DNA from 2 places in the Kluyvera intermedia genome. Region 2 is predicted to be linked to the other one. Evidence: riboswitches for the same ligand, from Rfam matches in the RefSeq annotation. Region 2 holds a riboswitch; the other holds the start of a gene.
What was found. A riboswitch is a leader RNA that binds a small molecule or an ion and turns the genes downstream of it on or off. The one in region 2 is predicted to bind cobalamin.

Region 1: another riboswitch for cobalamin. It lies ahead of U0026_RS04830 (cobyrinate a,c-diamide synthase); the one in region 2 lies ahead of btuB (TonB-dependent vitamin B12 receptor BtuB).

Annotation. Positions count from the first base shown of each region.
Region 1 is NZ_CP139986.1:1,008,963-1,012,380, reverse strand. It holds gene cbiB (adenosylcobinamide-phosphate synthase CbiB) at 1-22, opposite strand, end outside; gene U0026_RS04830 (cobyrinate a,c-diamide synthase) at 19-1,392, opposite strand; cobalamin riboswitch at 1,486-1,675, opposite strand; gene U0026_RS04825 (GHMP family kinase ATP-binding protein) at 1,804-2,673, shown strand; gene cobD (threonine-phosphate decarboxylase CobD) at 2,658-3,418, opposite strand, start outside.
Region 2 is NZ_CP139986.1:4,577,553-4,580,970, reverse strand. It holds gene U0026_RS22020 (YijD family membrane protein) at 1-329, shown strand, start outside; gene trmA (tRNA (uridine(54)-C5)-methyltransferase TrmA) at 375-1,475, opposite strand; cobalamin riboswitch at 1,589-1,774, shown strand; gene btuB (TonB-dependent vitamin B12 receptor BtuB) at 1,840-3,418, shown strand, end outside.

The DNA of each region.
Region 1 (3,418 bases), 1.2 Mb from region 2:
GACACCAGGCAAGCAGCGTCATTGGGCACGCCTCGCCGCGGTAAACCAGTGGTTGAGCATCGCGGGACGTTGCGCGAAGTGGACGTGCAGGTAGCTGGCAAAGGTGTTGCCACACTGCCAGCCGCCGCTCCACTGCTGGAGCGTTGCACCATCACGAGTTTTGCGACAGGCCATCACCGCCGGAAGCCGAGGGGTAAAATCGGAGTAGTGAAATTCATGTCCGCGCAGCACCTCGCCGGGGGCGGCAAGCAACGTTTGCTGTTGGGCCTCGGCTTCGCAGTAGCCAAAGCGGGTCAGCCGTTTACCCATTTTACTGTCGCCAGGAAGGACATTGACCATCGCATGGATTTCGCCTTGCGCATCTTCCAGCGTGCTGCCGAGATACATCAGGCCGCCGCATTCCGCGTAGATCGCCACGCCGCGCCGGTGCGCTGCACGCAGTTGCGTCAGCATGGAGGTGTTGGCAGCCAACGCCCGGGCATGTAATTCCGGGTAGCCACCGCCCAGCCAGATCATCTGGCACGTCGGAAGCTCACGGTCATGCAGCGGGCTAAAGCGCACAATCTTCACTCCCGCGCGTTCCAGCAGCGCCAGGTTGTCCGGGTAGTAGAAGTTGAAGGCTTCATCATCGGCGAGCGCCAGCGTTAAGCCTTCACCGGCAAGCGGAGTCGTCGGCCATTCGCCCGCTGGTAACGCACTCAATTCACTCAGTGAAAGCAGCGCATCAATATCCAGCGTGCGCTCAAGCGTGGTGGCAAAATCCTGCCACGGTTGGGCGTTAACCGTTGATTCGCGGGCAGTAACCAGCCCAAGATGGCGCTCTGGCAGCGCTACGCCCTCAACGCGCGGGACATAACCCAGTACCGGAATGGTGCAGTAACGCTCGATGGCGCTTTTCAGCAACTGGAAGTGACTGTCGCTGTTGACGCGATTAACAATCACCCCGGCAATATTAAGGCTGGGGTCGAAGTGCTGAAAGCCCATCACCGTTGCCGCAATTGATGTCGATACCGCTTTGCCGTCGACCAGCAAAATCACCGGGCAACCCAGCTGTTTGGCCATCGCGGCGCTGCTGCAATAATTCGGGTCAGTGCCGTAACCGTCGTACAGGCCCATCACACCTTCAATGACGGCGATATCAGCCTGCTGCAAATGGTCACAAAATAGCGCGTTGAGAATAGGGGTGGGCAGCATAAAGCTGTCGAGATTGCGCGAAGGGACGCCGCACAGCGCAGTGTGCCAGCCGGTGTCGAGATAGTCAGGGCCAACCTTGTACGGCTGAACCCGCAGCCCGCGCTGCTGGAACAGTTTAAGCAAGCCCAGCGTCACCGTGGTTTTACCACAGCCGCTGCCGGTACCTGCAAGAACAAATGCGTGCTGTCTGGCTGCCATACCCTGCCCCTGTTGCCGGGGGGCGAGTATAGCCGTGCGCTTGCCCGGTCTGCCGACCGTGCAACGCAAAGCAACCCACTTCCCACCGAAGTTGTTGTTAATGGCCAACAGGCAGGTCTTCTGGCTTAGCGTCATCCTCGCCCGTCCTTCCCGATCTTGCGATCAGTGGTGTTTACGGGGTCGTCAGCATCACAGCAGCGGGGGCTGCGGGGGATTTATACACGCGTGTATTCACCCCCTTCCCTGGCACATAATGTGCCGAACCTGTTGGTTGCAGATTTATGCCGGCACAGCGCCCGCATAAAATAAAAGCAGGTTACTCTAGCGTGCTGAATAAAGGATTTCGTTGCGCTATGACAATACCGGTATATTTACGGTAGTTATATTTGGATGGGTTAAGCAAGGAATATCATGAGCGTGGCGCGCTGTCCCGGCTCCTGCGGGGAAATTATTCAGGGCTGGATTCTGGGCAGTGAAAAGCTCATCTCTTGCCCGATAGACTGGTACAGCACGGTTGAAGTGTGCGACGGAACGCCGCTGCCTGATGAGCGGCCGCTCACCCGCGCGACGGTCAACGCGCTACTGGCGCACTTTGGCTATGCGCTATCACGAAGCCAGGCGCTGCGCGTTGAGGTACATTCGACGATTCCGGTTGCCAAAGGAATGGCCAGCAGCACCGCCGATATTGCCGCCACCGCCATTGCCACAGCGCATCACCTTGGCCATTCATTGGATGAATCAATTCTCGCTACGCTGTGTGTGTCGCTGGAACCGACGGACAGCACCCTGTTCCGTCAACTCACCCTGTTTGACCACCATCATGCTCGTACCCAAATTGCCTGTGGCCCCTCGCCTGAATTTGACCTGCTGGTGCTCGAAAGCCCGGTTATTCTGCGCACCGCTGATTATCATCGGCTCCCACGTGAGGCGGCATTACACGCCAATGCTGATGTCCTGCAAGGGGCGTGGGAAAAGGTACAGACCGCCTGCGCCAGCAATAGCGCAAGCTTATTGGGAGAGGCGGCAACGCTTAGCGCCATCGCCAGCCAGGCGCTATTGCCCAAGCCGGGTTTTGCTGCATTGTTGTCGCTAGTTGAGTCTTGCGGGCTATACGGGCTAAACGTGGCGCACAGCGGCAGCGTGGTCGGGCTGATGCTTGACCGTCGCCATCACGATGTGGAATACCTGAAGTGGGCACTGGGACAGAAAAAGCTCACCGACCACTGGCCGAAGCAGCACCTGTTAAGCGCGGTGCCGGGCGGGGTTCAGCTCAGCACTTGACGGAGCGCCGTCAGCAGCTGTTCGTTCTCGGCGTTGCTGCGAATCGCCACGCGGAAGTAGCGCCCGTCCAGCCCCGGGTAGTTGGCGCAGCTGCGGATCAGAATATGCTGTTGCAGCAGCGCGTCCTGCAATTCAATCTCCGGCCGCTCACAGCGCAGAAACAGATAGTTGGCTTGTCCCGGGTAAACGGTTAAGCCGTCGATTTCGCCAAGCAGACGATAAAATCGCTGACCTTCCTGCGCCAGCCAGCGCCTCGTTGCCTGTTGGTAGGCCTCATCGTTTAGCGCAATCTCGCCTGCCAGCGCGGCAAAAGCATTGATTGACCACGGCATCTGATGCTGGCGTAAACGCGCAACCGCCTGCGCGTTACTGTTGAGCAAATAGCCCAATCGCAGGCCAGGGATGGCGTAGAACTTCGTGAGCGAGCGCAGTACCCAGATATGCGGGTTTTGCGCGAGTAACGGGATAAAGCCTGGCTCGCCGGGAATAAAGTCGATAAAGGCTTCATCTAACACAAGCGCAATATCCAGCGTCCGGCAGCGGTCGGCAATCGCCTCCAGTAGCGCCCGCTCAGGCAGCAGCCCGGTCGGGTTATTTGGCGTGCAGAGAAACAGACAGTCGAGTTCAGCGGTCAGTGCGCGCAGAATGCGGTCGGTCAGTTGCCAGCCGTCTTCTTCGCACAGGACGAAAGTTTCCACCTGGCAGTCGAGGGTGTCCAGCGCCCGGCGATACTCGGCAAAGCCCG
Region 2 (3,418 bases):
GTACGCTGCTGCTAGCGCTGTTGGCGGGCTTATCGATTAACGGAACGTTTGCAGCGCTATTTAGCTCTATTGTTCCGTTCTCCGTCTTTCCGATAATTTCTCTGGTGTTGACGGTTTATTGTCTGCATCAACGCTATCAAAACCGCACGATGCCGGTGGGGTTACCCGCATTGTCAGCCGCCTGTTTTATTCTTGGCGTGTTGCTGTACAGCACGGTGGTGCGGGCCGAATACCCGGATATCGGTTCCAACTTCTTCCCGGCAGTATTGTCGGTCACGATGGTCTTCTGGATTGGCTATCGGATGCGTAACCGTAAGCAAGGTTCATAAAAGGTAGGCCGGATAGCGCTACGCTAATCCGGCCTACCGTCAGTCTTATTTCTTCGTTAACAGTACGCCGCATTCCATATGATGGGTATACGGGAACTGGTCGAACAGCGCCAGGCGGGTGATGTTATGCGTCTGGCTTAACGTTTCCAGGTTCTGGCACAACGTCTCCGGGTTACAGGAGATGTACAGAATATTGGGGTACGCCTGCACCATCTTCTCGGTTTCGCTGTCCAGCCCGCTGCGCGGTGGATCGACAAAAATCGTCTCACACTGATAGCTCTTCAAATCAATGCCCTGCAAACGGTTAAATTCCCGTACGCCGTTCATCGCCTGAGTAAAATCTTCCGCAGCCATGCGGATGATCTGCACGTTATCGATCTGATTCGCACTGATGTTGTACTGCGCTGCGGCTACCGAGGGTTTGGCTATTTCGGTCGCCAGTACGCGGTTGAAGTTACGCGCCAGTGCCAGCGAGAAGTTACCGTTGCCGCAGTACAGCTCCAGCAGGTCGCCGCGTGAATTCTGCGTGGCGTCCAGCGCCCATTCCAGCATTTGAATGTTCATCGCCGCGTTGGGCTGGGTGAAGCTGTTTTCTACCTGACGGTAGATCATCTCTTTTCCGGCGACCGGTAGGCGCTCATCTATATAGTCCTGATCCAGCTCGATTTTGGTTTTAGTGGCGCGACCAATGAGGTGGACGTTCAGCCCCTGCGCACGCAGCGCATCACGCAATGCTTCGGCCTGCTCACGCCACGCATCGTCGAGCTTTTTATGGTACAGCAGCGTAACAACCGCCTGGTTGCTGAGCGTGGTGAGGTAGTCAATCTGGAACAGCTTGTGGCGCAGCACTGGATTGTCGCGCACGCCGTCAAGCATCGCGGTCATCAAGGTATTGATAAGCTGGCTTGCCGCCGGAAAGGCGTCAACGCGGATGCGGGCCTTCGTCTGCTGGTCAAACATGATGTGGTAAAGATCATCACCGTCGTGCCAGATGCGGAATTCTGCGCGCATGCGGTAGTGACTGACCGGTGAACGAAACACCTCCGGCGCAGGCGCGCTAAACGGCGTCATCATCGTTTGCAGGCGAGTGACTTTCTCGGCGAGCTGAGCGTCGTACTGTTCGGTAGGGAGGTGTTCGGGGGTCATGATGCATCCTGAATAATAAAAGTACGCGGGGATTGTAGGGCTTGCACAGGGGATGTCCAGCCTCATGCGGTTGAAAATGATAAATAGCAGTCTGGACATCCGTATGTAACTAAATGTAGCATTCGCGTACCGGTCCTGTGAGTTAAAAGGGAATCCAGTGTAAATCTGGGGCTGACGCGCAGCGGTAAGGAAGGTGGAGAGGAGTGCATCATATGCAGACACTGCGGCGTGCCGTGGGAAGTCATCCTCTCTATATATAGCCTCCAAGCCCGAAGACCTGCCGGATGACGTCGCATTAGGCTTTTATCGTCGCGAGCAACTGATAAAGCCTGCGGCATCCTTTATTGATTCGGATGCTTTTAAAATGATTAAAAAAGTTTCGCTGCTGACGGCATTATCCGTCACGGCATTTTCCGGCTGGGCGCAAGACAGCAAGTCAGACACGCTGGTGGTGACCGGCAACCGTTTCCAGCAACCTGTAAATACCGTACTGGCGCCGACCGATGTGGTCACGCGAGATGATATCCAGCGCTGGCAGTCAAAAGATCTTAATGATGTGATGCGCCGTTTACCGGGTGTGGATATCAGCCAGAATGGGGGGATGGGGAAAAGCTCCTCTCTCTACGTGCGCGGCACGGAAGGGCGTCATGTTCTGGTGCTGATTGATGGTGTGCCAATGGCGCGAGCTGGCATATCGAATGGTATCGATATTGGTCAGATTCCAGTATCACTGGTTCAGCGTGTTGAATATATCCGCGGGCCACGTTCCGCGGTTTATGGCTCCGGTGCAATTGGCGGCGTGGTCAACATTATTACCATGACTGATGAAGAACGTTCGCAGATTAACGCCGGTGTGGGTAGCGACGGTTATCAAACCTACGATGGTGCGATGAATAAGCGCTTTGGCGATACCCTCGTCACCGCCGCTGGTGCATACCAGACGACAAAAGGCTTTAACGTCCAGCCGAATTCCACCTACAGCGGTGATAGCGATCGCGATGGTTACCGCAACAAGATGTTCTGGGGCGGCGTACAGCACAAGTTTGACGATAGCTTCTCTGGCTTCTTCCGTGGTTATGGCTATACCGCCAACAGCGACTACGATCAGGGTGGGTATGGCTATGCGGGCGGTAATGATGAAGTGCAGAACTACAACCAATCCTGGGATACCGGTCTGCGCTACAACTCGGGCATCTATTCTTCTCAACTGATCGCCAACTATCAGCATCTGAAAAGCTACAACTACAGCAACGACCTCGGTCGCTATGCGGGTGATGCGACGCTCGACGATATGGAGCAGCGTTATATTCAGTGGGGGAATAACGTTGAGGTTGGGCACGGGGCGATTAGCGGTGGCGTTGACTGGAAACAGGAAAAGCTGTTCTCAAGCAGCACGACGCTGTCGGATACCTACAAGCGTGACACTACCGGGCTTTACCTGACCGGGCAGCAGCAGATTGATAGCGTTACCCTCGAGGCCTCGGGCCGCGAAGATCACGATGAGCAGTTCGGCTGGCGCGGAACCTGGCAGACGGCGGCGGGGTGGGAGTTTGTTGAAGGCTATCGAGCTACGCTCTCCTACGGCACGGGTTTCCTGGCACCGTCACTGGGTCAGCAATTCGGCGCAACGCGTTTTGCTTCCTCCTACGGCCCAGGTATTGCGGCTAACCCAGACCTGAAGCCGGAAGAGTCTAAACAGTGGGAAGCGGGAATTGATGGGCTAACCGGGCCGCTGGATTGGCGCTTGTCGGCATACCATTATGAAATCCAGAATCTGATTGATTATAAGAATAACCAGTACGTCAACGTGAAGTCGGCCACAATTAAAGGCGTGGAGTGGACGGGCAATGTTACAACTGGTCCCGTCGAGCATCACCTGACATTGCAGTATGTCGATCCGCGTGATGACGAAACGGATAAAGTTCTTTATCGCCGTGCTAAGC